One region of the Sediminibacillus sp. JSM 1682029 genome, then DNA from elsewhere that is predicted to be linked to it. Evidence: riboswitches for the same ligand, from Rfam matches in the RefSeq annotation. Region 1 holds a riboswitch; each other region holds the start of a gene.
The links. A riboswitch is a leader RNA that binds a small molecule or an ion and turns the genes downstream of it on or off. The one in region 1 is predicted to bind S-adenosylmethionine.
Positions count from the first base shown of each region.

Region 1 (8,100 bases):
AACACACTGACGGACCTTGCTGCCATGTCTGCAACCATCGTTTATGCTTTCGTGGATGAAATTCATCAATTTTATGTACCAGGACGTTCCTTTTCTCAGTTAGATCTAGTTAAAGATATGGCTGGGGTGGTCGCTGCGTGGATTTTGCTGGAAAGTATCCAATCCAGCAGAGGACAAAAGAATGATCATTAACAACAAGCTTTTCTTGGCTGTGCCGACACGTTCCGCAGTGTGAGAAGCTTGATATATTTTTCCTGCCTGAACATGAAATCACAAAAAAAGCTGTCCCTTGGCATTAGCCGGATAGGACAGCTTTCATGAATTATTTTTTGCGGCGTAAGAGTTTTATACAGGCCAGGATGACTAAAGCAATCGCCACATAAGTGAGGAAAAACACGATGAATCCCCACAGCCCTACAACCGCATCGGCAAATTCCATATCGCCGCCGGTTAGAGCCTGTTGAATTTCGATTGCAAAAACAAGCACCACCATCATGGTGAATGTGTAAATAAAAGAAAGAATGGTAATGCTCCACTTCATGCTGGCGATCAATTTAAAGAAAAAGTAGACGATGAAAAAGGCAAAGATACCGATAATGCCGATCACCCAAAAATGCAGTTGTTTATCCGTCATTGTCAATCCGAATAGTTCAATTAATACATCATGGATTCGGTTTACGATATCAGCCAGCAGTAAAATGACTTCCTTCATACTTTTTCCTCCTATTTTCTACCGTTCAACTACGTCGGGCCTGATTCAACGCCTGATTGAATCCTGCGATGATATCGTCTGCCGCTTCAATTCCTACAGATATCCGGATCAATCCTTCCGTTATTCCCAATTGTTTCTGTGTCTCTTCTGGAAGGGCTCGATGGGACGTAGCCAATGGATAGGATACAGAGGTTTCGACCCCAGCCAATGTAGGAACGATTTTTATCCAGCCGAGCGATTGGAAGAATGTTTCCACATCACAGGTAGCCCTAATATCCATCGTTACGATGGCTCCATTTCCAAACGGTGATACGTCCTTCGGGTAATATACTTTTTCCACTGCCTCATGCTTTTGCAATGCATCGGCTAGTTTTTGTGCATTGGTGACATGCCGTTCCATTCTTACACTCAACGTCTTCAACCCGCGGCAGGTGAGCCAGGCCTCGAAGGGACTTAAACTGCTGCCCAAATTCACGATTTTTTGATTGGCTTTTTCAATTAAATCTTCGTGACCGACAAGCACACCGGCTGTAATGTCACTGTGACCGCCGATGTATTTAGTCGCACTGTGGACAACCAAATCGGCGCCCTGCTCATAGGGACGGCACAGGTAAGGTGTGGCAAATGTATTATCGATCATCAAGACCAGCTGGGCGTCCTTGGCCAGGGCAACGAGCGCATCTATGTCCTCTCTGCGCAGCAACGGATTGGAAACAGATTCCGAGTAAACCATCTTTGTATTGTTTCGGACATATTCGGCGATTTTGTCCCAATCGGAAAAGTCGATAAAAGACACTTCGATTCCTAAGTCCGGAAGTTCATTGGCAAGCAGTTGATATGTACCACCGTAAATATCAGCAGCCGCGATGACATGGTCCCCCTGCTTGGCAACGGCAAGAATTCCAGCCAATATCGCAGCTGTTCCCGAGGAAGCGGCTACTCCTCTCGGCGCTCCTTCCAGCTGAGCCACCGCAGCTCCTAGCTCATCGGTATTCGGATTCCCGACTCTCGTATATAAATAATCATTCTTCCCTTGGTAAAAATTCTCCAAATCTTCAAGGTCTTTGAATTTAAAAGCTGACGTCTGGTAAATCGGCGTCGTCTTGCTATTGATTTTTTTCTCCTGAATGCCAGATAGATGAACAGATTTCGTATCAAAATGTTTCCCCATGTGATCGCTCTCCTTTACCAGCTTTCCATAATTATACCTACTTTAACGCAAGACAGATTAAAAGCGCAAGCACTGTTTAAAAGAATACAACCCGGATTCTCCACGTCCTTGGCAACCTGCATTATCAATAACGCGCGGTCCTTCGCCAAACGTAAGCAAAGCTTCGAAATGGATGACACAGAGGTTTTGCTTAAGACCTCCAGGAGTAAGGACCGGACACCTATGGAAATTCATCCTTTTTTAAAAATAGAATCGGAGAGGCTGGGTACACCTCTCCGATCCTTGGTTACACAGTTTGAGTTGCCCTGCTGTACTTTTTCCCGGGGTGGTTTTCAAGAAGACGCGGTCCTGCTCCAAAAAGGTTATCCCGCAAGCTTTCTCCTTCATAGCTAGAGCGAATCAGGCCTCGATCTTGTAAAATCGGAACAACCAAATCGACGAAATCCCGGAAAGTTCCCGGCGTAATCGCATATGCAATATTGAAGCCATCGATACCAGCCTCTCTGACCCATTCTTCCATCGTATCGGCTATTTGTTCGGGCGAGCCGACTGCATAGGCGCCAAGACCTCCGATCCCGATAAATTCTTTGATTTCTTCTACTGTCCATTGTTTGTTCGGATCAATCCTTGTAAAGTTTTCGACTGCTGATTGGATGGCATTGTTTTCAACATACCGCAAACTTTCATCAGGGCCATACTGCGAAAGGTCGATACCGGTCCATCCACCGAACAAGGCAAGTGCCCCTTCATGGCTGATATGTTTTTTATAATCGTTGTACTTTTCCTTCGCCTCCTGTTCTGTGCGCCCTACAATGGGAGTGAACATGGTCAAAATTTTCACATCCTCTGGATTCCGCCCAGCCAGTTCAGTCTCTTTTCGCAACTTTTTGACTGACTTCCTGGCAGCCTCTTTGGTTGGAGCTCCGATAAAGACACACTCTGCATTCCTGGCTGCAAAGGCCCTGCCTTTCTTGGAAGCTCCCGCCTGATAAATAACCGGTGTACGCTGTGGCGAAGGTTCACTCAAATGGGCGCCAGGCACTTTGAAATACTTTCCTTCATGCTGGATGTCATGGACCTTTTCCGGATCGGTATAGATGCCATTCTCTTTATCGAGACGGACTGCATCATCTTCCCAACTGCCTTCCCAAAGCTTATAGCAAACATCCACATACTCTTCTGCAATATCATACCGCTCATCATGACTTACCTGATCTTCCAAACCCATGTTGACTGCTGCGCTTTTCAAATAAGACGTAACGATATTCCAGCCCACCCTTCCATTTGTCAAATGATCGAGTGTCGACATTCTTCGGGCGAAGGTATAGGGATGTTCATGGCTGACAGAAGCGGTCACGCCAAAACCGAGATGCTTGGTGACGGCCGACATGAGCGGTACGACCAGCAACGGATCGTTCACAGGCGACTGGGCTCCCTGCCTTACTGCCGCATCCCGAGAATTTTCGTAAACATCATAGGTGCCTAGCACATCAGCCAAAAACACAGCATCGAAATTCCCTTTTTCCAATAGCTTTGCCAGCTCTATCCAATATTCACTGTCCTTATAACGGTGTGATTGGTCGTCCGGATGCGTCCATAATCCTGGCGATTGGTGTCCCGCACAATTCATATCAAAGGCATTCAAATATATCCGCTTATCCGTCATCGATTTTCTCCTCCTATTGTTTTATTGGTTCAAATTGGCTGTTTTTGCTTGTTGACCGTCTGGACAAAATAGTCCAATTGCTTTTCTAATCGCTGGTTTAAATCAGGATCGTGAATCGGCTGATTGATATCCTGTTTGTCTATGCATTCGTTCAACAAATAAACACCTTTCAAATTCTGTGCCTTCAATGTCGCCAATAGCGGCTTCAGACTATATTCCAATGCCAGCAAATGGGAGGGACTGCCGCCTGTCATCAGTGGCAAAACCGGAGTATCTTCCAACACATCCTGCGGCAATATGTCCAGAAATGCCTTTAGAACCCCTGAGTAAGCTGCTTTATAAACGGGAGACCCGACAATCGCGCCTTTCGCCTTCCGGATGAGCGCTGCCGCTTCCGTTACACTCTGGCTGTCATACCTTCCTTCAAACAAGTCGACCTGAGGGATCTCCTTTACGGATAAGTGTACGGTGGAAAACCCTTTTTGCCTCAAAGACTCCCCTAAATAGTTCAAAACCACGTCGGTTCCTGATTGGGCCGAAGGACTTCCCGATAAAATAATGATTTCACTCAAAATAATCTCTCCCTTTCTGCCAAATGGGCTTGCGTTTCGACTCGGGGAAAGAGGGATTTTTTTCATTAGAAAAAGCCCCCTTCTCCGCAACATGAGAAAAGAGGGCTGTCATCGTCCGATATCCGCTCTTATCTCCCAAGAATGATCTTGGCTGGAATTAGCACCTTTCTGACAATGGTCAGAGGTTGCTGAAGCGTCAATGGGCCAGTTCCCTCGGCTTCTCTGGATAAGAATTTTTAATTTGACACCTATCATAATACCAATGGCTTTCCATGTCAACCACTTTTTGCAATAATCAGAATAGTCCTGTCTGTTGAAAGTGCCCTGCACTTACTCCAGCCAGGTTTATCTGCCCAGTTTTTGAGAAACATATAGATATACTTAATCCAGGAGGAATCGTGATGCATGAATTTAACGAGACTTTTATCCAAATCCTTATCCTGCTTGCTATCTCGATCGCCGTGATCGGAATTGCCAAAAAAATCGGTCAGCCCTATACAATTGCACTCGTTTTGGTCGGTTTAATTCTTGGTATTATTAACGTACATGTACCGCTTATTGACGAAGCAGAGGCATATATCACTCAATCAGAAGTGTTCCAGGCAATCATCATATCTTTGTTTTTGCCGATTCTACTCGGAGATGCGACGTTAAAACTTCCCTTTCACCATTTATACCAGCACAAGCGGGCCGTACTTGGCATGGCATTCGCCGGTACGTTTCTTTCCTTTATCGTGATCGGCTTATCCACTCATTATGTTATCGGATTGCCGATAGCGGTCGCTTTCACATTCGCCGCTTTGATGAGTGCCACAGATCCGATAAGTGTTGTATCCATATTTAAGTCACTCGGTGTTTCGGAAAAGTTATCCACGGTCATGGAAGGGGAATCACTGTTCAACGACGGGATTGCGGTCGTCTTGTTCAAAATTTCGTCGATCTATTTGCTTACTTATATCGAATTAGGCTGGGAGGGGCTTGGCAGCGGCATCCTGTTATTCCTGAAATTCAGTCTCGGCGGTGTGTTGGTCGGTGTCATCCTTGGTTTTGTGTTCTCCCAAATCATCCGCTTTTTTGATGATTATCCATTTGAAATTGCCCTGTCGGCCATCTTGTTTTTCGGAAGCTATTTTATCGCGGAACATTTGGAGGTCTCCGGGGTCATCGCAGTGGTTGCGGGTGGTTTTATGTTCGCCGACTATGGCGGGAAAATCGGTATGTCGGAAAAAACGCGGGTCACCATCAATACGTTCTGGGATGTCATCACCCTTGTGGCCAACTCGATCATCTTTTTGTTGATTGGTTTGGAGATCCGCAATATTGATTTCAATAACCAGTGGGACATCATCGCATATGCAATCATCCTTGTAATCCTGGGTAGAATCATCGCTTTGTATATCAGTACACTGCCTGTCAAAGATTTGAACCGGAAAGAACGTATCCTGCTGAACTGGGGCGGCTTGCGAGGCAGCTTGTCGATTGCACTTGCTCTCAGCTTGCCAACCGAATTCGCCGGCCGTGACACCGTCCTGTTACTGACCTTTTCGGTTGTCTTGTTTTCTTTGATCGTGCAAGGCCTGTCCATCAAACCATTGATCAAAAAGCTCGGTCTGTCGGGCGCCGATTCGAAAGAATAAAAAGTCCCGATGCAAAGGACATAGAAGCAGGCGGGAACAGCGCGGAATCAAGCTCCACTTGGTAAGGCGGCTTTCTTTGACAGTACGCTGAATCCATGCCCGCGGAGAGGGAATCACCTTTTACCTTGCACACGTGGTGTATTTTCACCATTCATGTGAGAATGTAAGAATGCTATTATTTGTCAAAGTCAATTCATATAAAAAACCGGACGAGTCCGAATGAACAGGATTTCGAATTAACGTCCGGTTTTTGGCTTGGCCATTATTGCGTCGTTCCACTTTATTTTGCTGTATTCACTTCAATCACTTTATTGACAAAAGAGGCGAAGGGTTCGTCCTCAAAAGAATAATCGTCTAACTCCTTACGGTAGATTTGAATGATAACCGTATCATATCCCTTTTCATGTTGTGTAAGTCCGAAATGAGAGGTGCGTAGATGGGACAAATCCTCCCGGTACGGCAATTTAATTGCATTGTTTATTTCCTCCATAGGGATAGAATTCTCCGGAACTTCCAAATCGATCCGCAATCGATTTTCCCCCGCATGGATTTTTCCGAAACGCTTGGAATGCCGCTTCCATGGCAGCTTTGTCGTTGTTTCAATACCATAGTTGTGTTTTTCCCGGTTGATCAATTTCACTTCACATTTCCCGCTGTTTTCCAGCAGGGTAATGAGTTCGTTGACTTTCTTGTACATCTGATCCATCCTTTCCATTCCGAGTCAGCATCTAGTTAAACTATTCCCCGTGACCAAATGTTTTACCCGTTGAATGTTTTACGATGGGATAAAGAACGCTGTCATCAGAAGCGAAAAGAGTCCATTCACAATAATTGCAATTTTTGTCTCCTTCTGGGCTGCTGGTGAACTCCTCACATTCCTCTAGGGGAAAGAGCCATAATGCAACATGGTGCTGGACTTAAAGAGAATAATACAGAACGGATTTCAAATAAACAAAACCCAGGAGTTTTTTCACTTAGCCCCCTGGGTTTTGCCCACTTATCAAGATTTCGCTTTCTTTATCATATCGTGCACCTTTTGAATCTCATCATCGGATACGACCAAATAATACACATCCTGACCGCTTGAATTCGTGATATAAGTGCCTTCGCCTTCCATTTGATAGCTGACAACATTTTTCCTGGTGTCCCGATAGTTCATCATCAGATTTTTCATGTCACTGAAATCCATATTGGTTTCCATGTTATTCCCGAGGACATCGATCATATCATCGATTTTGTTCACGGAAGCTACACTGGCGCCTTTATCGACAATTGCTTGGAATACTTGCCGTTGACGACCTGTTCTGGCAAAGTCGCTGTCAAAATGACGCATTCTGACAAAGCCCATTGTTTTGGCCCCATCTAGTTCGATTTTGCCTTCTTCGTAATGATAGCCTTTTTTATAATAGCCCTCGTCGATCCAGTCAGTCTTGTTATCTACCGTGATGCCGCCAACTGCATCTACCATTTCAGACAAACCTTCCATATTCATTTTCACATAATAATCAAGTTCGATATCCAGCAGGTTTTCCACTGTGTTGATCGACATGTCTGTTCCACCATAGGCATACGCATGATTGATTTTATCCTCGTACCCTTTCCCCACTATTTCCGTACGAGTATCACGGGGAATGCTAACCAGATTCATGCTATCGTCTTCCGGATCAAGCGATAAAACCATCAGGGCATCTGATCGGCCGGAATCTCCAGAACGTTCGTCTACACCCAGAAGGAGGACATTCAAAGGTTCGTTGTCTTTCACCTTTTTTTTGCCGACTGAAGTATCGATTGAGTCGACCGGCTTGTGCATTTGCTCCTCAACCGTTTGTTTAGCATTATGATATATAGAAAAAGCGTAGACACCCACGCCAATAACGACTACCGCAATGACAGCCAGTAGAATTTTCCACCAGCGTTTCGACTTTCCCGTTTTTTTAGCTCTTCTGCTTTCAGCCAAGTAAATACACCCCATCTATTATTATTAACGACTTCTTTTTCTTCAACCATTATACTATAACATTGTAAATTTTTGTCTACCCTTAGCGAAAAATTTTTTGTCGAAAACTTTTTCCAATATACAAGACGGTTTCAAAAAGGTAGTGTCACTCCGAATCAAGGAAATAGTAAACACGGGCCCGGTGAAGGCTGTTTTGCTCGTTTTTCTGTTTTCCTTGCGGGCTTGAAAAAGTAAAAAAGCCAGAGAAGCAGTTGCTTCTCTGGCTTTCATCTGATTTTACGATCCGTCCATTTGTGATTGCTGCCCATAACAATCACTTTCTTTCAGAATGTCCATCGCTTCCTGATAATCCGCTTCATCTACGTCGAAATGGAGTAGATGTGTC
Region 1 covers NZ_JBEWYY010000004.1:265,955-274,054, reverse strand. The annotation lists gene ABVF09_RS09410 (VanZ family protein) at 1-192, shown strand, start outside; gene ABVF09_RS09405 (hypothetical protein) at 323-712, opposite strand; gene ABVF09_RS09400 (trans-sulfuration enzyme family protein) at 738-1,883, opposite strand; gene ABVF09_RS09395 (LLM class flavin-dependent oxidoreductase) at 2,170-3,549, opposite strand; gene ssuE (NADPH-dependent FMN reductase) at 3,579-4,187, opposite strand; SAM riboswitch class I at 4,247-4,354, opposite strand; gene ABVF09_RS09385 (cation:proton antiporter) at 4,523-5,758, shown strand; gene ABVF09_RS09380 (hypothetical protein) at 6,039-6,455, opposite strand; gene ABVF09_RS09375 (LCP family glycopolymer transferase) at 6,759-7,715, opposite strand; gene ABVF09_RS09370 (hypothetical protein) at 7,992-8,100, opposite strand, start outside.

Region 2 (8,100 bases), on a different contig from region 1:
GTCTGTCGGTTCAATCAAACGATTGATCAAGCGGATCAGCGTCGATTTCCCGCTTCCGGATAACCCCATAATCACGAAAAATTCACCTGGTTTTACAGCGAAAGTCGCTTGATTCACACCGACAGTCATACCCGTCTTTTCTAATATTTCATTTTTTTGCTCTCCATCTTTCAAACGTTTCAGTCCCTGTTGGGGATGGGAGCCAAAAATCTTGGTCAGATTATTTACTTCAATCTTATTCACAAGCATTCTCCTCTCCTGAAACCACCGGGCGGGGCAGATCAGCGTTTTATGCCAATGCGCCTGCCCGCTTGTTTCGGTATTGATAATTGTTGCTTAGCCTCGCGCAGACGATCGATGGCAGCAGCGACTGGGTCCGGGAACGGAGCAGCCCTCCCCTGTTCACTATTGATTCCCATCAGCATTTGTTCGCTCGTTGCAAGCAAATCACCTTCAGCATTTTTCATGGTGAAAAATACATGCAGGCGCTTTGCATCATCATCCAGCAACTGAACGTCAAGTGTCAGTTCCTGACCGCGATGTGCTTCCTTCAAGTAGCAAATATGTGTTTCTAAGGTGAAAATGGTATATCCCCAACTGGAACGTGTTTCCTCATCCAGCCCGATATCAACGATAAATGCATCGACGGCCTGACTGAATGCTTTCGCGTAAGCTGCATCGTTCATATGGCCGTTATAATCCACCCACTCATCATGCACACGGTTTTGATAATGAAACGGCTTGTCTCCCACTTTACTCACCTCTTTTAGCAATACTTTTTGTTTCCGGCCAGTAATCCTCTACTAAATCCAGTACTTTTACGAGGAATTCGTTCCGCCTGCTTTCCAATTCAGCAATAGAAACATCACCGGCATGTGATTCACAGCCTTCGATAACCCTTTCTTTCAACGCATCGGTCAGTTCTGGTGCAATCAGTTTTGTCCACGGCTGCTTCAATGCCGGTCCGAATTGCTCAAGCATATGGCGCATTCCTTGTTCTCCACCGGCCAGATGGAACGTCATAAACGGCCCCATTTGTGCCCAGCGCAGACCTGCTCCATATATGATGGCGGCATCCACTTCCTCCGTTGTGGCCACTCCGTCATTCACCATGTGAAGTGCTTCGCGCCACAATGCTTCCATCAAGCGGTCGGCTAAATGACCCTCGATTTCTTTCCGTATGACCAATGGCTTCATTTGGATAGCAGCATAAACTTCTTTCGCTGCATCGATTGTTGCCTGACTGGTGGCTTTTCCGCCGACCAATTCCACTAACGGTAAAATATATACCGGGTTGAATGGATGAGCGACAACGAGGCGTTCAGGATGCTGCAAACCTTCCTGCAAGGTCGATGGCATAATGCCGGAAGTACTCGAACCGATAATCGCATCTGTTTTGGCATGCCGATCAATGCTTGCCAAAACACTTTTTTTCAGTTCTTCCCGTTCAGGAACGTTTTCTTGAATCAAGTCTGCTTCTGCAACTGCTTCTTCGATGGTAGGCACAAAGCGCAAGCGGTCAATGGTTGCCCCTTCAGCCAAACCGATTTCCTCCAGTGACGGCCATGCCAATTCCACTGCGCGGCGTGTTTTCTCTTCCGCGCCTTCGGCTGGATCAAACGCTACAACCTCGTGACCGTTAGCCAAGAAGCGGGCAACCCAACCGTTACCGATCACTCCGGTACCAATGACTGCGAACTTTTTAGGTGCTATTGTTGTCTTATTCATGATTTATCTCCCTCCGTTCGGGTTTCTCAATCCGTACTGCTCACGGGCTTCTTGTGGTGTCATTACTTCCATTCCGTTCCCATGCAGCATAGTGATTGCCTTTTCGACAAGCTGGTCGTTACGGGCAAAAACTCCTTTGCTTAAATACAGATTGTCTTCCAATCCTACGCGGATATTGCCGCCTAGCATCGCTGCTTGAGCAGCGATCGGAAGTTGCATTCTGCCAATGCCAAATGCGGACCAATGAGCATTTTCCGGCAATCGATTTTTCATGTACGCCATGGTTTCGATATCGGCTTCTGCTCCCCAAGGAATACCCAGGCAAAATTGAAACATTGGATCACCGTCAATCAGCCCTTCACTTATCAGCTGTTTAGCAAAACGAAGGTGACCGGTGTCAAAGCATTCCAGTTCCGGCTTCACTCCACTGTCCTGAACCAGTTTTGCCTGTTGGCGGAGCCAGTCTGTCGGACTAAGGTAAACCATGTTGCCAAAATTTGTACTGCCGCAGTCCAACGTGCACATTTCCGGGAGCAGTTCTCCTACGGGTTCGTGTCTCTCTGCCGGGGTTTGCATATCGGTTCCGTTCCCTCCGGCTGCCGGTGTGTCAAGGCTAGGGATGAAGTCTCCGCCCCCACCCGAAGTAATGTTGATGATCACATCTGTTTCCGACTCGCGGATACGATCTACAATTTCTCGATAATGCTCGACATCATGACTGATTCCTCCGTTTTCCGGATCACGAGCATGGACATGCGCCACTGTGGCTCCGGCTTTCGCGGAAGCAATGGCTGCTTCTGCAATTTCTTTCGGTGTAACAGGTACATGCTTGCTTTTTTTCGTCGTATCACCTGCGCCGGTAACGGCTGCAGTCAATAGAACTTTATTCATGAAGGATTCCTCCCAAACGTAGTTTTCGATTTTTACTATACTGTCCGGACGGTTTAAAACACGATTTAAACTATACCATCCAGACGGTTATCTTTCAAACCGATCATCCATACGTAAGGGGTTTCATATAATTTTTTCATAGAAAAATTTCTGCTCAATCCCTTGTCAGGATTGGGATGAAGGAGAGGGAAGAAATTTTTGAAATTTGTTTTGATTGGTCGAAATACGCAGAAGGAGAGAAAGACTTCAGGAAGCGTTAGATGTAAAGAACCTGGCGGACGATGAAAAACTTAATCCAAGAACGAATAAATACAGGATAGGCCGTGTTAGGAAAGGAACTTTTAATGGGGGCTTCTCTTATGAAAAGCGCGACTATAAAAATTCGCGGATATCTGGAGCGGAAGGAAACACAAATCAACAAAAGAATAAAAAAAGCGGGCGACCTCATTCGTTCGCCCACTCCAATAGTGTCTTGTAAACCTCTGCTTTTTTCTCCGGCTCGATATGATAAATATCAAACAACTCCGCCAGCCAAATACCATCTGAAGCAAGACGGATGATGGTTGCCTTTACAGGATCAAGTCCATCCTCTTCTATCTCTTGCTGCCATTCAGCATACAGCTCCCGGATGGGATCAAGCAGTTTTTCATTGACTGCTTTTGCTGCCAGCAATCCGGCGTTCATATCTTTATTTTGATATACTTGATTAAACGTGACGTTTACATAGGCACGCACCCACTGCCCTTTTTCTTCCGGGTCCATTTCTGCATTGTTAGCTATTTTCTCCCGATAGTTATTGGTCAAATGTTCAACCATCCCTTCTACCAGGGCTTCCTTGGAAGGAAAATGGTACAATAATCCTCCCTTACTGATACCTGCTTCCTCCGCTACAGCTTCCAGAGTCAGGTTAAATATCCCTCGCTCGCTGACGATTTTGGATGCAGCAGTAAGTATTTCTACTTTTCTAGAATGTCTGCCCATGAAACTCTCCTCTTGCTTATCAGATTTTATGCCATTTACTATACTACCTGGACGGTTCGGTTTCAAATAAATTTTATGAAGCAACTCAAATTTCCTCCTTGCCAAAAACGCTAACACCCCTATCTACGATGCCTTTCGCTAAAGAGGAAAATTCTTTCATTTTCAAATGCCAAGAGCCGATTCGATAAATGCTTCCAATCGTTTTTGAAATTCAGCGGTGGCAGCCGCGTAAGCATCCGTATGCCCCGCCCCCGGTACAATCCATAACTGTTTTTCACTATCGGCCGCTTCGTACAGGCGATGCGCCATTTCGGTTGGCACGAGTTCATCTTGGTCTCCATGTATAATAAATAACGGCCGGGTATTGTCTTTGACCTGCTCGATCGCCGAGGCCTCCCCGAACCAGTAACCAGCCCGAAGTTTAGTCATCCCGCTGGTGAGAGATATCAAGGGAAAAGCAGGAAGATGGTACAGGTGCCGAAGTTGATGGGATAATTCTTCGCTTGCATCCGTGTATCCACTATCCGCGATGATCCCCTTCACTTGAGAAGGCAAATCTTCTCCACTGGTCATCAAAACTGATGCCGCTCCCATCGAATTTCCATGTAAAAAAATGCTTTTCATTTTATAGTCATCGATCAGTCGTTGAATCCACCCCTTAATGTCCAGGCGATCGTGCCAGCCATAACCGATATAATCTCCTTGACTTTCCCCATGTCCCCGGGCATCCGGCATAAGAAGCGAAAATCCATGATCATAATAAAATTTGGCCAGATCACCCATTTGCTGACCATAACCCCGGTAGCCATGTGCGAGGATAACCGCTTTACCCGAAGCTTGAGGATGTTGCAAATAATAAGCGCGCAGTTTCAATCCATCATGGGATGTCATTTCGATTTCTGCCAGGCTCTGGACGGAAAACCAGTCCTGTGCTTCGGCAAGTAATTCCTGATCCGTTTCGCTGTTTGGCAGCTCCACAGGTTCTTCACTATAAAGTTCTACTTGTTCCCCACGCTTTATGCCTTGGTTATAAAAGTAATTACTGGCTCCAATGAGCAGCACAGCGAGTAAAAAAACTACACTGCCAGCAATCCAAGCTATCTTCTTTTTCATTCCATCCCCTCTTTTGTCTGTTTCTTCTATCATTATAGCGAAAATAATTTGGAAGCGCAGTCATTTTCTTCTTTCCAAGAAAAATGGAAAAACTATTGTTTTCCAGAACGATTTGGTGTATGGTTAATGACAATCAATCTCAAAATTTAATCATTGCTTATCAAGAGAGGTTAAGGGACTGGCCCGAAGACGCCTCAGCAACCAGCCTGAACGGCATGGTGCTAAATCCAGTAGACATCCGTGTCTAGCAGATAAGGAGAATGTGAATGAAAAGAGCCTTCTTCTTAGAAGGCTCTTTTTTGTTTTGAGATCGCTTCTAAACAGATAAAGAAGATTTCCCCTTTTCTTTCGTTCTGTTTTACGAATGGGGGGCTTAGTGTTTCAAGGAATATCATCGAACCGAAATCGTCCTCAGGCTCATAATTATGGTGCAGGAGCGGCAGGCTGGCGATTGTTCAAAGAAAGAGATCGAGCAAATCCCTCTTTACGAAAAAGCAACAATGCTGAGAAAATTATTTTCAATCACTATTTGAAAGGAAGATTTTTATGGAAAAAAAGCAATTTGATCAAGCTGTAAACGTGCTTCAGAACCCGCCTTTTAAAGGAGATCATGTCGGCAGTCTGCTGCGTCCGGAAAGGCTTAAACAGGCACGTTTGCAACATCAAAATGGAGAAATTACGACAGAAGAACTTCGATACGTGGAAGACGAAGAGATTATCCGGGTAGTGGAAAAACAAAAGGAAGCAGGCCTTCAAGCTGTGACAGACGGAGAATTCCGCCGTTCCTGGTGGCACTTCGACTTTCTGGAACAACTCGATGGGGTGGAAGGTTACGTGCCGGAAAGCGGGATTCAATTCCATGGCACAAAAACAAAAGCACGCGGAATTAAAATCACAGGAAAAGTCGGTTTCAGCGGGCACCCTATGGTCCAAGATTATAAATTTTTACATAGCATCGCCGGGGATCATACCGCCAAGATGACGATACCAAGTCCGAATATGCTGTATTTCCGCGGAAAACTGGAGTACCCCCCTTATGAAGACCAGGAAGTGTTTTTCACTGACTTAACCCATGCTTACAAAAAAGCGATCAAAACTTTTTATGATGCCGGCTGCCGTTATTTACAACTCGATGATACTTCCTGGTCGTTGTTTTTCTCGGAAGACGGACGCGCGCGTATACGGGAAAACGGCCAGAATCCAGACGAACTCAGCCGCTTTTGTGCCCGATGTATCAACGAATCGATTGCCGACAAACCAGATGATCTGACAATCACCATGCACATTTGTCGTGGAAACTATCAGTCCACCTGGGCCGCCTCCGGTGGTTATGACGCTGTGTCGGAAATCATTTTCGGCGGTCTGGATGTAGACGGTCTGTTTCTTGAATACGATGACGACCGTTCCGGAGGATTCGAGCCGCTTCGTTTTGTCAATCGTTCAGATTTGCAAATTGTCTTGGGACTGGTCACATCCAAACACGGTAACTTGGAAGACAAAACGTTCATCAAAAAACGGATTCGACAAGCAGCAGAGCATGTAGACAAAAATCAGTTATGCTTGAGTCCGCAATGTGGGTTTGCTTCCACAGAAGAAGGAAACCTGCTGACGGAAGAAGAACAATGGGCGAAATTGCGACACGTCGTAAACATTGCCGATGAAGTATGGAATAGCTGACAACAGAGACTGCCTGCTAGCGCAAAAGCCGTAACCCATTTAAAATAACCAGGATCGTACTGCCTTCATGGCCGATTACTCCTAGAGGCAAGTCGAGAACCTGTATGAAATTGGTCATGATCAATAACAGAATGACTGTGACAGAAAAGAAAACATTTTGTTTAACGATTCTGTTCATTCGACCGGAAAGCGACACGGCGTCGGCGATCTTGCTTAAATCATTTTTCATCAAGACGATATCTGATGTTTCCAAGGCTACATCTGTACCTGCCCCCATGGCTATCCCCACATCAGCCGTAGCCAGGGCGGGTGCATCATTGATGCCGTCACCGACCATGCCGACTGTTCCATACCGGTCTTTCAATCGGTCGATATACGTTAACTTCTCATCAGGCAGGCATCCTGCCGCATAATCATCGATTCCACATTCCGCTGCTATTGCTGCAGCGGTTTTTTCGTTGTCCCCGGTCAGCATAACGGTCGTAATGCCATTTTTCTGCAAGGTGTTTAGTGCTGCCGCTGTTTCCTTCCTGACCGTATCCTTTAGGGCTATCACCGCAGCAATGCCTCGCTCGTCGGCAGCAAAAACAACCGTCTTTCCCTCCGCTGCCAGACTGTCGGCGATACCTTTCCGGAATCCCGCTGCCTCTTCCCTTCCGACGAAGTCGGCACTGCCGATTTTCCAACTCGTTTCTTCCAATACTGCCTTTATACCATGGCCGCGTTCTTCTGTGACCTGTTCCGGCAGAGAAGTGGCATGCCCTTTTTTTGATTCTGCATACCTTACAATAGATTGAGCCAAAGGATGATTCGAGTTCGCTTCTATCTGCCGGATGTTTTCTAGAATGCTGACATCGTCGTCACGGAAATAGGCATCGGTGACGTGAGGTTTCCCTTCTGTCAGGGTACCTGTCTTGTCGAAAGCTATTGCCTTCAAACGGGACAATTTTTCCAAATGGATGCCGCCTTTAAACAGAATGCCGTGGCGGGCACCATTGGAAATCGATGAAAGCATCGCAGGCATGATGGAAGCGACCAATGCACACGGTGATGCTACTACCAGTAGCACCATCGCACGATAAATTGCTTCCTGCCAGCTCCAACCAATGATAAAAGGAGGAATCGTCATCATTAATAGAACAGCGATCAGGACCGCTTTCACATAAGTACCTTCAAACCGCTCTATAAAAAGCTGGGATGGCGACTTTTCACTTTGAGCGGACTGGACTAGATAGATGATTTTTTGGAATAGCGTCTTATCAACAGGCTTGCTGACTTCCACCGTAATGGTGCCATTCATATTGATTGTACCCGCAAATACGTTGTCGCCTTGCTGTTTTCCGACCGGAAATGCTTCACCAGTTATCGCCGATTCATCCAATGAAGTGTTTCCTCTGCTTATTTTTCCATCAGCCGGTACCCTTTCGCCTGCTTTGATGAGAACAAGATCACCCACTGCCAACTCTGATACTGCTACTGCCATTTCTTTTCCGTTTACAAGCCGTACCGCTGACTGAGGCTGCAAATCCATCAAGCCTGAAAGCTCCTTTTGACTTTTATTCATCGTATAAGTCTCCAGGGCCCCACTCAAAGCAAAGATGAAAATCAAAATGGCTCCTTCTGTCCAGTAACCAATTGCCGCTGAACCTATTGCAGCAAACACCATCAGCATTTCGACATTCAACTTCCTGTCCTGAATGGTTTCAGTCA
Region 2 covers NZ_JBEWYY010000001.1:529,026-537,125, forward strand. The annotation lists gene ABVF09_RS02620 (quaternary amine ABC transporter ATP-binding protein) at 1-243, opposite strand, end outside; gene ABVF09_RS02625 (thioesterase family protein) at 282-752, opposite strand; gene ABVF09_RS02630 (L-carnitine dehydrogenase) at 754-1,728, opposite strand; gene ABVF09_RS02635 (beta-keto acid cleavage family enzyme) at 1,732-2,619, opposite strand; gene ABVF09_RS02640 (TetR/AcrR family transcriptional regulator) at 3,064-3,600, opposite strand; gene ABVF09_RS02645 (alpha/beta hydrolase) at 3,763-4,713, opposite strand; SAM riboswitch class I at 4,868-4,971, shown strand; gene ABVF09_RS02650 (5-methyltetrahydropteroyltriglutamate--homocysteine S-methyltransferase) at 5,260-6,390, shown strand; gene ABVF09_RS02655 (heavy metal translocating P-type ATPase) at 6,407-8,100, opposite strand, start outside.
Region 2: another riboswitch for S-adenosylmethionine. It lies ahead of ABVF09_RS02650 (5-methyltetrahydropteroyltriglutamate--homocysteine S-methyltransferase); the one in region 1 lies ahead of ssuE (NADPH-dependent FMN reductase).

Region 3 (8,100 bases), on a different contig from region 1:
AACGTGGAAAACATCAACATACCGCTGGCAGAAATAAAAGCAGCTCCCGCAGAAGCCAAACAGCAACTCCCTCTGGACAGGCCGGTCTATGTCGTTTGCTATAAAGGGATATCTGCCCAGACAGCTACAGCCCTTCTGCAAAGAGAAGGCATGGATAACGTTACATACTTGATCGGCGGCATAACCGGCTGGGGAGAGCACTTGGAACCAGTAAAGGCCGGAACACTTCCGAGCGGCGGAAGCATTTACCAGTTCCTCCGGCTGGGAAAAGGCTGTCTATCGTACATGGTAGTGGTCGGAAACGAGGCGATGGTAATTGATCCGAGTCGATTCACCGAGGTTTACCAAACCTTTGCCGACAAGCATGAATGCTCGATCAAGCATGTGGCCGACACCCATCTCCATGCAGATCATCTGTCAGGAGGAAGGAAGTTGGCCGCAGAGACGGGGGCTTCCTATTGGTTCCCGCAAGCAGATGACGAAGGTGCTTCGTTTTCCTATACCCCCCTTCAAGACGGCATGACAATCGCCCTGGGAGACAATCAGCGAGCCGTTACCGTCTTAGCTTCTCCGGGTCACACTTATGGAAGTACAAGCTTTATCGTGGACCAGGAATATTTACTGACGGGGGATACCCTGTTTGTCCAATCGATAGGCCGCCCGGATTTAGCTGGAAAGGCAGACGAGTGGGCGAAATACTTGCATGCTACGTTATATGATCGCTTTCCTTCTTTATCTCAAAGAATGGTTGTATTGCCGACGCATTTTAGCAGTACTAATGAATTGACTGAGGACGGCAAAGTTCAAAGTACATTACAAGCGTTATACACAAACAATCAGCGATTGAATATTTCTCCACAAAAGCGGTTTATCGAATTGGTTACAGAAAACCTGCCGCCACAACCAAACAGCTATCAGGAAATACGTCAGGCCAATTTAGGACTCGTCCATCCTGAACCAAAGCAGCAGCAGGAGATGGAAGCCGGCCCTAATCGGTGTGCCGTCAGCTGACGAAAAAGCTGGGACAATAGTATGGCACCAAAGCAAAAACCGGGCGAATTGGAAATGTCCGTTCGGTTTTTGCTTGTGACTTCGATAAACTTCTTTTTTCCTGTTGTTTGATGCGTGTTTCGTATCGCTACGGCAAGATACTACGCCTTCCACGGGCACGGCTTCCACTTCCTCAGAAAGCACCAACCGCTTTCTTGCGGGATTTTCAGCTCGTGCTGTTCCCGTTGGAGTCTCCGTATCTTACTTTCGCTACATTTTCGCTGTCTGATTTCCTTGTGATCAAGACAAGAGGAATAGAATAGAGAAACGTATTCTTCTATTGACTGATAGGTTTCCAAACAGTGATGAAGACGAAAAATTAGAGGGGGCAGGTTCGATATTCTTGAGAATTGTAGGTTGCGAATCAACAGCGTAAAAGAAAGACGGAATTCTCGTCAGAGGAGAAACCAACTTCATTCAACGGAGGCAAGGTACATAGACTCCTGCGGGATGAGCGCGAGCTGAAGATCCACTTGGCAAAGCAGTATTCTTTGCCAAGTTAGCTGAAGCCGTGCCCGCGGAAAGTGAAGTACCTTGCCGGAGTGATTGTCCCGGCCTCCTTTTTATTTCTCTACTTATCAAACAGATTCAAAGCAGCTATCCGGTCGGCGGCTTCCTCTAAACGTTCTTCCCTGTCCAGTAGACCGACACGTATATAGCCTTCGCCGCTTTTTCCGAACCCGTTTCCCGGTGCCACAGCAACATGGGCTTTTTCCAATAATAAATCGGCAAATGATTCAGAAGTAAAGCCAACCGGAACCGGCAGCCATGCAAAGAAGGTCCCTTTCGGCTTTTCTACCTTCCAGCCGATTTGATTTAATCGTCCCATAAATCGATCTCTTCTATTTTGATAGGTTTGCACCAGTTCGGCAACTGCAGTCTGATCGCCAGTCAACGCTTTGGCAGCAGCATGCTGGATTCCACCGAACAAACTGACATACATGTGATCCTGCAACAGGTTGATACTTTCGATTACCGAAGGGTTTCCGACTGCAAAAGCCACTCTCCAACCTGCCATATTATAAGTTTTGGAAAGCGTATAAATCTCCACACCAACTTCCTTGGAACCCTCGGATTGAAGAAAGCTTTGCGGTTTCTCGCCATCAAAGCCAAGTGCCCCGTAAGCAAAATCGTGGACGACACACACGTTATGTCTATTTGCCATTGCAATCGTTTCATCAAAGAACGACTTGTCGGCGACAGCAGAAGTCGGGTTATTAGGATAATTCAAAAACAGCAGTTTGGCTCTCTCCCAAATTTCCGTATCTATCGATTGATAATCTGGAAGAAATGCATTGCTTTTCACCAATGGCATTAAATGTGTTTCCGCATTCGCCAGAGCGATTCCGGACATGTAATCCGGGTAGCCTGGATCAGGGAGCAATGCGAGATCCCCTGGATTAAGCAAGCATTGACTTAATTCCACCAGTCCTGTTTTTGCACCGAATAAGACAGCGACCTCCGATTCTGGATCAAGGTTCACTTGGTATTCTCGTTTATAAAATTCTGCCGCTGCCTGCTTTAAAAACGAAAAGCCACGAAATGGCGAATATTTATGATAAGCCGGATTTTCCGTTGCTGCCTGCAATTCCTTTACAATGGCATCAGGTGTCGGCAAATCCGGGTTCCCCTGTCCCAAATTGATTACATCGTGCCCTTTGTCAACCAAGCCTTTCACCTTTGTCACCAGATTGGCAAAGAACTGGTCGGGCAGTCTGTTCAGTAAGTCTGATTGCTCAAAATTTTTCACAGTGTGTCACGCTCCCGATAGATCGATAAAATTATAGTATCTAATCATAGCTACTAACTTGGAATTTGTAAAGCCGTCCATCCAGTTAGTTTCTTGACAGAAAATATTCATGGTGGGATAATGCAAGCAATTATAGTGAATCTTAAACTCTTATCAAGAGAAGGTGGAGGGAATGGCCCTGCGAAGCCCGGCAACCGGTGAACAGACTCACACGGTGCTAAATCCTGCAGCAATTCTGCAAGATAAGAGGAAGAGCCGACACGCAACCTCTTCCTTTGGTGGAAGGGGTTTTTTTACGGAAATGCATGGATGTTATTTTACTAGAAAACGAGGTGCTTACATTGAGTTCAATCCAAGTTCAAGGCGCTCCTGCCATCTATCATTGCTATCAAGGGGTACTGGAATTACTTCCTGAAAAAATCGCGGAACAGCGATTTTCTCTCGGGCTGCTGCTGCATGGCGAAAAATCGTGGGAAGCAGCGAAGCGTCACTTTGTCGATCCCGGAGTACCGATGACTTACATATCCTATCAAAATGATTGTACACATGAAGAAGCGGATCGAATTGGCAAGACAGCGCTTGAAGAGAGTTCCGAGTTCATTATCGGAATAGGCGGGGGTAAGATTTTGGATTTGGCAAAAGCGGCCGGAAGCCGAACAGGACTGCCGGTGATCTTGATTCCGACCTTGGCATCGAACTGCGCAGCCTGGACACCGCTTAGTGTATTTTATGACTTGGAGGGGAACTTCGAGGAGTACACCGTTTTTCCCCGAAGCACCTGGCTGGTGCTTGTCGAGCCGAACATACTGATCGAGTCGCCGTCATCCTTTTTGCGGGCGGGCATAGGGGATACTATCGCCAAATGGTATGAGGCAGATGTACTGACACGTGATCTTCCGACAAAGGAGGTTCCATTGGAAATCGCGTTGCAGGCTGCCCGTCTTTGTCGGGATACTTTGCTTAGAGAAGGTAGAGAAGCACTGAAGGCACTCGAGGCAGGTACAATCACTGATTCATTTAAACGGACTGTTGAAACAATCATTATGGCTGGAGGAATGGTGGGAGGCTTCGGTGACCAATACGGCCGCATCTCCGGGGCTCATTCCATCCACAATGGATTGACCCATTTGCCGGAAACCCACTCGATTCTTCACGGTGACAAAGTTGCCTATGGTATCCTGGTTCAATTAGCGTTAGAAGGACGACCGGAGGAAATCAAAAGACTCCTTCCGCATTATCGGGAGCTGGGATTGCCAGTCAGCTTGTCCGATTTAGGGATCGATCCGGAACGGAAGAATGCAGTAGAAACGATTGCCGCTGCTGCTACAGCCCCGGGAGAGTCGATTCATTTCATGCATATAACGGACGCGCAACAGGTGACAGCCGGCATTCAACAGCTGGAAGAGTGGCTGGTGAATGCGACTCCGTATTCATAATAAGAAAGGGGACCCAATCATGAAGCAGACCTATGCACTAATCCAAATGGATATCGCTTTCGGTGATCCGCAAACCAATTTCCGGCATGCGGAAAAACTGATTAGGGAAGCGGTGGAAAAAAGCGCGCCGGATACCATCCTGCTCCCCGAGCTTTGGACAACCGGGTATGACCTGACACGGCTCGATGAAATAGCGGATGAAGGCGCCAATGTGACGATTGCATTTCTGAGCAGATTGGCAAAGGAACTGGACATTAATATGATAGCAGGCTCGGTAGCCAACAGGGTCGGGGAAGCAACAAGCAATACCTTGATAGTTGTTGCCCGCACCGGAAATGTTATCAAGCAATATAGCAAAGCTCATCTGTTCCGTTTGATGGATGAAGAAAAATATTTAATAGAAGGTAACAGTGACGGAACGTTTATATTAGAAAACCAGAAGAGCGCAGCAGTTATTTGTTATGATATCCGTTTCCCTGAATGGATCCGAACGCACATGCTGGATGACACAAAGGTTCTCTATGTCGTCGCTGAATGGCCGAAGCAGCGTATTGATCATTGGCGTGCTCTCCTTATCAGCCGGGCTATCGAAAATCAATGCTTTGTGGTTGCCTGCAATCGCGCAGGATCTGATCCGAATAACGAGTTTGGCGGTAATTCGATGATTATCGGTCCATGGGGTGAAATTCTTGGCGAGGCAGGACAGGAGGAAACGATATTGACGGGAACCGTTGATTTGAACGAAGTAGAGAAAATCAGGGCTACGATTCCGATATACAGTGACCGTAGGACTGACTTATACAAACTGAAATAAGCGAATCCCAAGCAGAAACAAACAGAGCGGGACAAAAGCTAAACCGAACGAATTTTATAAATCGTTCGGTTTTTATTGGTTACGATGCTTTTTTCCCAGTCGCTTGTCTTTGTCCTACAACGACCGTTCAGGCTGTTATCGGGGTTTTGGGCTTCCTTACCAAGGCCATAATACCAGCGATCAAGTACAACACCGCCGGAATCAGACTCATTCCCATAAACAAAACGAAAGATAAGACAGCGGTGATAATCAATATGATTCCTGCGGCTTTAGGCTTTTTATTCCCCTTCAAAAATACGAGGGCTACAATTCCCAGAATAATTGCCACCAGCGAAACGATGATCAAGTACCAGCTTCCGCCGGAAATCATCTCAGAGATGCTCCCCATATTATCCATTCCCTGCTCCGCAAACGCATTTTCCATTTCCTGAATAAATTCATCGTTACCTTTCAAAGTCATCAATACTATTCCGAAGAATGTGAAAAGAGCATACAGGATAGCTCCGATAACCCCAAGTGCAATTTCTGCTGTTCGTTTCATCTCCATTTCCTCCTCTTTTTGAATTCTTTAATGTCCCGCTACGTCCCGTTTTGTGAAAAACAACCAGGACAGGACCATGAAAATAACATAGTAAACAATCAGGACACCAATTGAAAACGACAATGTCATGCCTTCGATCAGTGGTGTTCCTCTAAAATACTGTTCCAAGTTTGTGTTTGCGAATAAAATATATTTGGCCCAATCGTATTGCATGAAAAAGCCTATGATGGAATTCCCGGCCATCATCAGGAAAATCGCAAAGCCGATTGCCAAACCGCTGTTTCGGAAAATCGAAGAAATCATGAATGCAAAAGTGGCCATCATCACCAGGTTGATCAATTGCAATCCATAGGAACGGCCCATCTCTGCCCAAGCAGCGATTTGCGTATATTCATTTTGGTTTTGGATCACCAGCAAAGGATTCGCGCCATTGACCCCGAAAAATATCGCCCCTGTTATCCAGGAAAACACAAGCAAAAACACAAGCGATGTAAAGGCAAACAACAAAACGGATGCATATTTAGCAAACAAGATTTTAGTCCGGGCAACCGGCCGGATCAACAATAGCTTGACGGTTCCCCATCGAAACTCATGGGCAATGATCCCTGCAGCTACGATGATGGTAAAGAGACTCAACAGAGCGGACAACATCACATTTTCCACCACAAACTGCCACGCGTCATACTCTAAAGGTTTAATGTCATTATCCAAATAGTAGTTGTTTTCCTGTATACCCCAATGATTGGCGACCTCTTCCTCACTGCTTCCCTCGGCAATTTCGGCGTTTTCCTGTTCCAATTGCTGACGCCAGTCATCGCCATACTGCGCTTCGTCCACATTTCCTACCGTTTTACCGAGAATGGCCACACCCAGTATGATAGCCGCAAGGATTCCGAACATGATCCAGGTAGACTTTCTGGCATAAAGTTTCACTTGCTCGTTATAGACGAGCTTGAAAAAATTACTCAATCGCATTCTCCCCAATCACATCTAAAAATTTATCTTCAAGTGTCGAGCGTTGCACTTGTACACCGAATACATCCACTTGCCCTTCTACCAGACATTTTACAATACTCGGAATTTCCTCCCGTTTTACTGTCAGTTTTATATTCTCCTCTTCCACGGTTGGTTCGAGCTGTAACGTCTGGCGCAGAAGCTCGTTTGCCCGGTCAAGCGGCACAGCTTCAATATGTATCAGATCTTCGTCTGTTTTTGTCAGTCCTTTGACTGTTTCAATTGCGACAAGTTCCCCATTCTTAATAATACCAATACGGTCGCACATCATTTCTATCTCGGAAAGCAGGTGACTGGAGACAATGACAGCCACGTTTTCTTTTTCCGCCAAACTCCGGATGTATTGACGTATTTCTCTAATGCCATGCGGGTCGAGTCCGTTGGTTGGTTCATCAAGAATCAAAACCGACGGTCGATGCAACAAGGCTTGGGCGATCCCCAACCGTTGACGCATCCCAAGGGAGTACCTACCGGCCTTTTCATGGATCGCCTTCTCCAATCCTACTAGGGAAACAACCTCCTTGATCCGCTCCTCGGTGATGCCAGACATCATTCTTGCGTAGTGGAGAAGGTTTTTCCAACCGCTCATGAAGGGATACATTTCTGGATTTTCCACGATTGCTCCCACATGTCGAATAGCATCCTTGTAGTTGGATTTGATACTACTTCCTTTGATCACCACATCCCCTTCGCTAATTTTCATCAGCCCGACCATCATCCGGATTGTCGTCGTTTTCCCGGCTCCATTCGGCCCAAGAAAACCGAATACTTCACCTGGGTTTATATCAAACGTCAACCCTTTGATTATTTGCTTTTTACCGATATCTTTCTTTAAGTCGATTAATTTCATTGCTGGCTCTGCTGCCACTTACTGGACACCTCCATTTGTAATCCGTTCTTCCTTCTTGTACGTATTCGCCTTTCCAGAGGTTTCAATAAAATTACTATTTCCTTCCACTGGACAAAAAAATAGCTAGATTCCGAGAATAGTCGGTCAAACGTTTGTTTAAGATTGTAAAAAGGGGGTCATAGCCATTAGCACACCCTTATCTTTCCTAACCTTAGAACATAACTGCAGCTTAAAAGGTTTCATTGTAAAATGCACTAATTCTAAGAAAAGGAACTTTTCATTTAACGACTTATCGTGTGTCGGATTGTGCGCGGCCCCGGCTAACGCCTGCAGTATAAATACTCTGAAACACAGAATGACAATTATCGGGCCCGGTGTTTTCGATATGCTGCGTGATAAGTGGACCCTATTCCTTTGCCAAAATCGAGGGCATGCTCGATCGCAGCAGTGACATAAGCCTTGGCTGTGTTCACCGCCTGCTCCACAGCAGCTCCCTTGGCCAGTTCTGCGGCAATCGCTGCCGAGAAACTGCAGCCTGCTCCACTCGTATGAATGGTATCGATGCGCGGCTGCTCCCACTCCATAAATCCATTTCCATCATACAGGATATCGACTGCATCTTCCGGTAGAGCACCACCTTTGATG
Region 3 covers NZ_JBEWYY010000013.1:56,921-65,020, forward strand. The annotation lists gene ABVF09_RS17470 (MBL fold metallo-hydrolase) at 1-1,011, shown strand, start outside; gene ABVF09_RS17475 (pyridoxal phosphate-dependent aminotransferase) at 1,622-2,800, opposite strand; SAM riboswitch class I at 2,948-3,049, shown strand; gene ABVF09_RS17480 (iron-containing alcohol dehydrogenase family protein) at 3,142-4,236, shown strand; gene ABVF09_RS17485 (carbon-nitrogen family hydrolase) at 4,256-5,050, shown strand; gene ABVF09_RS17490 (DUF4064 domain-containing protein) at 5,178-5,591, opposite strand; gene ABVF09_RS17495 (ABC transporter permease) at 5,619-6,560, opposite strand; gene ABVF09_RS17500 (ABC transporter ATP-binding protein) at 6,553-7,455, opposite strand; gene thiD (bifunctional hydroxymethylpyrimidine kinase/phosphomethylpyrimidine kinase) at 7,818-8,100, opposite strand, start outside.
Region 3: another riboswitch for S-adenosylmethionine. It lies ahead of ABVF09_RS17480 (iron-containing alcohol dehydrogenase family protein); the one in region 1 lies ahead of ssuE (NADPH-dependent FMN reductase).

Region 4 (8,100 bases), on a different contig from region 1:
GATAATCGCTCTTCCAGTAAATCTCTCATTTTATATAGCTGGACTGGACCATTCTTGCGGTCGTCTTCCTTTATTCCCAACATCCCGTATATTTCTTCTTCGGAAAAAATGGAATAGTAATCAATGGGCATATCGAAAAGTGTAGAGACTGTTGCCAAAACAGCTTCTGGGGAGGAATGATAAGCATAAGCATGCATTAATTTGTCTTTCTGGGTCATTTCTCCTGCAGGATCACTTATATCCACATAAGCATCACTTGGGATGGGCACTAACTTTACACTTTTATCGATGCTATTATAGGTCAGCAAAATATGAATCGAAGTTCTACCACTATTGTCCTCAACCGCTTCCTTTCCGATCAGTAACGCGGAAAATGATGTGTTTTTCTGCTCAGAGGCCTGATTCGAACTCGGTACCTTTGTTTCATTGGTTTGATAAAATTCAGGTAAAAGGAAACCGATCATTATGAGCACTACCATCAAAGTGCCCAATATGGGGCCGACATACCGTTTACCAATACGGCGCAAGGTAGTGCTCCTTTGATGATAGGGGGCAGGGCTCCGCTGGATTCTTTTAAACGTTTCCAACCTGTCTTTTTTAGTGAACGTCAAATCCTGATTGTCTTCATACCTTGATATTCGCTTAGTGAATTTCCCCATACACCTCAGCCTCCTCAAGTAAATTTTTCAGTCTCTGTTTCCCTCTTCTCAGTCTCGTTTTAACGGTGTTCAAATTCAAACCAGTGACTTCCGCTATTTCCGTGATGGCCAAGTCTTTGTAATAATATAAATAAATAACTTCCCTGTAGCTTGCGGGTAAAGAAAACATAATATTTTTCATTTCTTCAGATTCCGATTTTTTTATGACCTCCTTTTCTGTCAAGGAGGAAATAGATTTGATCGCATTTACAAAAGCGCTTTTCGTTTGGACTTTTCGGTAATGCCAGCTTCTTAAATAATCTTTGCACTGGTTGACCGTGATTCGGTATAACCATGTTTTCATCGAAGAATCGCACCGAAAGCCATCTAAGTTTTCATAACATTTAATGAAAGAATTCTGAACCATGTCTTTTGCGGTTTCCCTGTCTTTCACGTAGTTGAATGCCAATCTGACTAAATCACTTCCATGTTTTATCATCATTTCTTCCAAGATAGCTTCTTTTTCGTCTTTTTCCATGACTCCCCTCTTTTCCACCTTTCTCAAGTAGCTCCATCTATAGACGAAAGCCGAAATTTATTTGTTTCAGATTCCAGTAACTTTTTTGAAACACTCAAATGTTATACGGAGGAAGGTATGTTTCAGGGCGCTTTATTACAGGGACCGGTAAAATACCACAAAAGAAGAAAAACCGAACGAGTTCGAAGGTCGTCCTTCGAATCATCGTTCGGTTTTCAGGGGGTCACGGTTTTCCCCCGGCCGCTCTTATTGATTTAAAATTTTCTTCAAGCTGTCGACCTTATCGGTCTGTTCCCAGGGGAACATGACGTCAGTTCTGCCGAAGTGTCCATAGGCAGCTGTGTTTTGGTAAATAGGACGTTTAAGATCAAGCATCTTGATGATACCGGCAGGGCGAAGGTCGAACAATCCCCTTACAGATTTCACCAATTCATCTTCCGTCACTTTTCCCGTGCCGAAAGTGTTGATCGATATAGATACCGGTTCTGCAACACCGATTGCGTATGCAAGCTGCACTTCACAGGATTCGGCCAGTTCCGCTGCTACGATGTTTTTCGCTACATAGCGCGCAGCATATGCAGCCGAGCGGTCCACTTTTGTGGCATCTTTTCCGCTGAATGCTCCGCCTCCGTGACGGGCATAGCCCCCGTAAGTATCTACAATGATTTTTCTGCCGGTCAAGCCGGCATCTCCTTGTGGACCACCGATTACAAATCTTCCGGTAGGATTGATGAAGTATTTTGTCTTATCGTCCAGTAACGCTTCTGGCACAATCGGCTTAATGACGAATTCTTTAATGTCCTGTTGAATTTGCTTGAGCTCGATTTCCGGATGATGCTGAGTGGAAACGACAATGGTATCCACTCTTACCGGTTTGTCATTTTCATCATACTCGACCGTCACCTGGGTTTTTCCGTCCGGACGCAAGTATGGCAGGATGTTTTCTTTTCTCACATCGGACAAACGTTTACTGATTTTATGGGCAAGTGAAATGGGAAGCGGCATAAGCTCTGGTGTTTCATTGTTTGCATATCCGAACATGAGGCCCTGGTCACCAGCACCGATTGCTTCGATTTCTTCATCGTAGCTTGTATCCTCGCGTGCTTCCAATGCCTGGTCAACCCCCCCTGCAATATCTGGGGACTGTTCATCAATTGCAGTAAGGACAGCACAGGTCTCTGCATCAAAGCCATATTTTGCTCTTGTGTACCCAATATTTTTCACTGTCTTGCGAACAATGCTTGGAATATCCACGTAAGTACTGGTAGTGATTTCCCCCGAAACTAAAACAAGTCCCGTCGTAACGGTTGTCTCGCATGCCACACGAGCATCGGGATCACTTGCTAAAATTTCATCTAAAATGGCATCAGAAATCTGATCACATATTTTATCCGGGTGTCCTTCTGTAACCGATTCTGAGGTGAATAATCGACGATTTGCAGTCATTCTGCTAAATCCTCCTTCATTTCATCAAATAATACGGAACCGCTCTTTCCTAGGTATGTTATTACAAATTCATTCAGCAGGTGAATTTCCATTTCCGTTTCAACTGTTTTTTGTCCTCTATACGAATAAAATCATATGCGCACGGTAAATTACCTTTTACCAAACAAAAAACCTTTCCTTAATAGGGAGAAGGAAAGGAAAATGGCCTTTCTCATCTTATCGTCCAAGGTAAAACCTTGCATCAGGTTGGCACCTTTTCATCTTCGTGATGGTTGCCGGGTTTCTTCGGGCCTGTCCCTCCGCCGTCTCTGGATAAGAGAGTATCCGTTCGCACTTTATCGTAACGAAACAAGCCGGCGATGTCAATAAATTACCACCTTTTTGGTTGGAATTAAACACTCCTATTGCGGGAGTTTGCACACGCCGTTTGTGCATTTGTTTTTGAAAATGCGATAACGGTTTCTGGCTATCAACCGGTATACTGGATCTCCTACCACTTCGGCCTTTGGCAAGTACATCAAGACTCCGAGAGGGGCAGTCAAAGGGCAGCGCGCAAGCATAAACCGGACTGCATGGTAACCTGTGCTTATTTTCCCGTCCGGCTTCACGATATGGATTTCACCCATCATCGCCTCCCGTTGTTTGTCCGAAATGGTTTGCCTTTTTTCATATTCCTGCAGCGATAACCAGCGAAAAGCACCAAACCAGTCCAGCATTTCAATTGCTTGTTTTGTTTGACGGCACAAATAACAATCTCCATCATAAAGTACAATTGATTTATGTTCCATATTATCCCGCCTTTTTTAAAAGATAAATAAAAATCTCAGAGAATGTCTAAGCCCGTACTTCTTTTTCCCACAGCCGCTTGATGCGCTTTTCTTGTCTTTTTAATCCTTTACCCTTTATTTTAACGAAAATAAAACGATAGCGGAAATCTAAACGATCATCTTTCAATTTGTCATTAAGTATGTTATATATTAACCATTATGTTATACTACTCGTTATCAAGCCATCAATTCATACAAAGGAGTGAGCATGTGAACCACACAAATGAAAGCGCTTCTAAATTATCCGATTCCCTGCAGAACTGCAGACTCAATCTTTCAACAGAAGAACTGGTCGAAATCATCGAGGAACGCGGCGAAGGCAGCATAACTGCCGATGGGGCAGTCAGCGTCACTACCGGAAAATATACCGGGCGCTCTCCGAAAGACAAGTTCATTGTAAACGAAGGGGAAGCTTCTGAACAAGTCGATTGGGGTTCTGTCAACAAGCCGATGGATAAAGACAGCTTTAACGCCTTGTATGAACGCGTAATCGCATATCTTCACTCCCAGGATACAGTGTTCCGTTTCAGCGGATGGGCAGGAGCTGATACAGACTACCGGCTGCCGATTGAAGTCATCACCGAATTTGCCTGGCACAATTTATTTTCCCGACAGCTTTTTATCCGCGAAGAAAAAAGCAATGCCGATCATCATGATGCGTTCACTGTCATCTCCGCCCCCACGTTCAAAGCGGATCCGAAACGGGATAACACCAATTCAGAAGCTTTCATTATTATTTCTTTTGAAGAAAGAGTCATCCTGATAGGTGGAACCGAATATGCCGGGGAAATTAAAAAAGCTGTTTTCTCGGTTATGAATTACTTGTTGCCGCAACAGGGAGTGCTCCCTATGCACTGTTCTGCCAATACTGGAGAGACGGGAGATACTGCCTTGTTTTTCGGCTTGTCTGGTACTGGCAAAACAACCTTGTCAGCAAACCCTGACCGCCGCCTTATCGGAGATGACGAGCACGGGTGGTCAGCCAATGGCATTTTCAACATCGAAGGGGGATGTTATGCCAAGTGTGTCGGACTGAGCGAGGAGAAAGAACCTCAAATATACCATGCCATCAAACATGGTGCAGTTCTGGAGAACGTTTTCTGTCATAATGGAAGGCCCGATTATTCAAATACGGAAAGGACGGAAAACACACGGGCGGCTTATCCACTTACCCACATTGACAATAGTATTTTTCCGAGCCAGGGATCGCATCCCAAATCGATTATATTCCTGACTGCCGACGCGTTCGGTGTCCTTCCGCCGATCAGCAGATTGACAAAGGAACAGGCCATGTATCATTTTCTGAGCGGATACACCAGCAAGCTGGCTGGTACAGAGCGGGGGGTCACCGCGCCGGAAGCAACTTTTTCCGCTTGCTTCGGTGCACCTTTTCTACCGCTTGCTCCAGCGGTATACGCAGACATGCTCGGTGACAAAATAGACGAATATGATGCAGATGTATATCTGATCAACACCGGTTGGATAAAAGGACCGTTCGGCATCGGAGAAAGAATCCCGCTCGTTTATACAAGATCGATGGTCGACGCCGTCCTCGAACATAAACTTGATGGAATAAACACAGTACCGGATGACTTCTTCGGTCTCCATATACCGGAATCCATTCCCGGTGTTCCCAGTCAATTGCTGAAACCATGGGAAGCATGGGATTCCTATTCCTCTTATCAGGAAAAAGCAGCACAGCTTGCGGCTAAGTTCCATGATAATTTCCGGTCTTTTGCAAAGGTAAGTGAAGAAATCAAAAATGCCGGCCCTGTGTACTCCAGGTAGATGGACACAGTGCCTTCAGAACCGCCACTCCATTGTACTCGCCCAAATCCTGCAGAGAATCTTCTGATTTTCTGCAGGATTTTCATTTCTCCTTTTTTGAACTATCCCACAATCCTTCACAAATGAGATGCTTAGCTAAATAAAATAGCAAATATTTTTAATTAACCTGCAGGAAAATCGGCCGACTGTTCTTAACTTCCTCTACCAGTGGGCATTATGCCTGCTTATTTTTGATTCTATTCGCCTGGGCATTTCACACACTTTGGGCTTGCGCATACAATAACCCAACCGAACATATTTCAACGAAAGGTTGACCGATATGAAAAGAAAACAACTGTTTGGCTTATTTATACTTGTATGTGCGCTTGCATTAACAGCGTGCAGCTCGAATGGAGGAAAAACGTCGGTGAAAATCGCCGAGGTCACCCGCAGTATTTTTTATGCTCCTCAATATGTCGCATTGGAACAAGGCTATTTTGCAGATGAGGGACTGAAAGTCGAGCTGCAGACGACTTGGGGAGGAGACAAAACCATGACGGCGTTGTTATCCGATGATGCAGACGTAGCATTGGTCGGATCCGAAACATCGATTTACGTAGCTTCGCGCGGGGCCAACGATCCGGTTATCAACTTTGCCCAATTGACCCAGACTGATGGCACTTTCCTGGTAGCAAAGAAACCAGATGAAAATTTCACTTGGGAAAATTTAATCGGAAGTGACTTTCTCGGACAACGAAAAGGCGGTATGCCGCAAATGGTCGGTGAATATGTGTTGAAACAGCACGGAATCGACCCGCACGAAGATTTGAACCTGATTCAGAACATCGACTTTGCAAATATTCCTGGAGCATTCACCTCCGGGACCGGAGAATACGTCCAGTTATTCGAGCCGCAAGCAAGTAAGTTCGAAGCGGAAGGAAACGGTTATATTGTTGCTTCGTTCGGTGAAGAATCGGGCCATGTGCCATATACGGTGTTTATGGCAAAACAAAGTTTTCTCAATGACAATGAAGAAACGGCGCAAAAATTCACCAGAGCCATTTACAAAGCGCAAACCTATATCCAGGAACAGTCACCTGAAAAAATAGCTGAAATTGTAGCACCTTATTTTGAAGATGTAGATTTAGAGCTGCTCAGCTCCTCCATCCAACGCTATAAAAGCCAAGGATCCTTTGCAGAAGATCCCATTTTGGATGAAGAGGAATGGACCAATCTCAAAGGAATTATGGAGGAAGCAGGGGAACTCCCCGAAGATATCCCGTATGAAGAACTTGTAAACACTACCATTGCCGAAGATGTGATGACAGAATAGGAGGAGAAGACAATGGCTTTCCTGGCTCTCAATCACATTTCCCATCAGTATTTTACGGAAAAAAGCTATACAAAAGCATTGGATAATATCACCTTGACAGTGGAAGAAGGCTCGTTCATCTCCATTTTAGGTCCAAGTGGCTGTGGAAAGACAACATTGCTTTCCATCATTTCAGGCCTGATCCAGCCTACCCGGGGGGAAGTGACACTCGGTGATAAAAACGTAACAGATGCAGAAGCGGAGATTGGCTACATGCTTCAACAAGATTATTTGTTCCCTTGGAAAACGATTCTTGATAATGTCCTCATCGGCCCGAAAGTCCAGCAAAAATTAACGGGAGCCATACAAAAACAGGCAATGGATTTTTTGAAGGAGATCGGTCTGGGGACTGTTATTCATGCCTACCCCTCCGAACTTTCCGGAGGCATGCGGCAGCGTGCTGCACTGATTCGCACGCTTATTACTGATCCGAAACTGTTATTGCTGGATGAGCCGTTTTCTGCACTCGACTATCAAACAAAATTGAAGCTGGAGGACTTGGTTTCACGTCTATTGAAGGAATACCATAAGACCTCGGTACTTGTTACCCACGACATTGGCGAAGCCATCGCGATGAGTGATCAAATATACTTGATGAAAGCAAATCCCGGGGAAATAGCAGAGGTTTTTGAAGTACCGATCGAACTAAGAGATTTGCCTCCTTTTCAAGCAAGGAAGCATCTAAAATATCAATTATTGTTCGATCGTATATGGGAGGAGTTGAATTCCCTTGAAAACAAACAGCAAGTCTGACGATCAACTTTTTGAACTACACCAAAAACGCCGCAAGTCTTATCGTAAAAGCGTTATTTTTTGGCAGTGCATTATTTTTGTTGTATTCTTTGCCTGCTGGGAATTGGCGAGCAGACAGGAATGGATTGATCCGTTGATCTTCAGTTCCCCATCCCAAGTCGGTTTGCTGTTCACAGAAAATCTGCTGGATGGGTCTCTCTGGTTTCACCTTCGCGTTACGCTTATTGAGACGATTATCGGTTTCGCGGCCGGTACCTTGCTCGGGATCATTCTTGCTGCCATCTTATGGTGGTCCGAAAAACTATCCAGAATTTTAGATCCTTACTTAGTCGTACTAAATGCCATGCCGAAGGTTGCCTTAGGGCCGATTATCATTGTTGCCTTAGGACCGGGCTACTTTTCGATCATTGCAATGGGAGCGATCATCTGTGTCATCATTACAACCTTGGTTGTCTACTCTGCCTTCCGGGAAGTGGACGAAAACTATGTGAAAGTGTTGAAAAGCTTCGGAGCCAGCAAGAGACAATGCTTTACAGCAGCCATCCTTCCCGCCTCCTTCCCGTCTATGATTTCCACCCTGAAGGTGAATGTCGGACTTTCCTGGGTTGGAGTGATTGTAGGGGAATTCCTTGTTTCCGCCAAAGGCCTGGGCTACCTGATTGTCTATGGCTTTCAAGTCTTCGATTTCACCCTCGTTCTTTATAGCTTGCTGATCATTGCAATTCTGGCCGCGATCATGTATCAGCTTGTTGAAAAACT
Region 4 covers NZ_JBEWYY010000007.1:13,575-21,674, forward strand. The annotation lists gene ABVF09_RS12585 (LCP family glycopolymer transferase) at 1-659, opposite strand, end outside; gene ABVF09_RS12590 (sigma-70 family RNA polymerase sigma factor) at 643-1,176, opposite strand; gene metK (methionine adenosyltransferase) at 1,423-2,622, opposite strand; SAM riboswitch class I at 2,836-2,941, opposite strand; gene ABVF09_RS12600 (thiol-disulfide oxidoreductase DCC family protein) at 3,024-3,410, opposite strand; gene pckA (phosphoenolpyruvate carboxykinase (ATP)) at 3,660-5,237, shown strand; gene ABVF09_RS12610 (ABC transporter substrate-binding protein) at 5,557-6,549, shown strand; gene ABVF09_RS12615 (ABC transporter ATP-binding protein) at 6,562-7,341, shown strand; gene ABVF09_RS12620 (ABC transporter permease) at 7,319-8,100, shown strand, end outside.
Region 4: another riboswitch for S-adenosylmethionine. It lies ahead of metK (methionine adenosyltransferase); the one in region 1 lies ahead of ssuE (NADPH-dependent FMN reductase).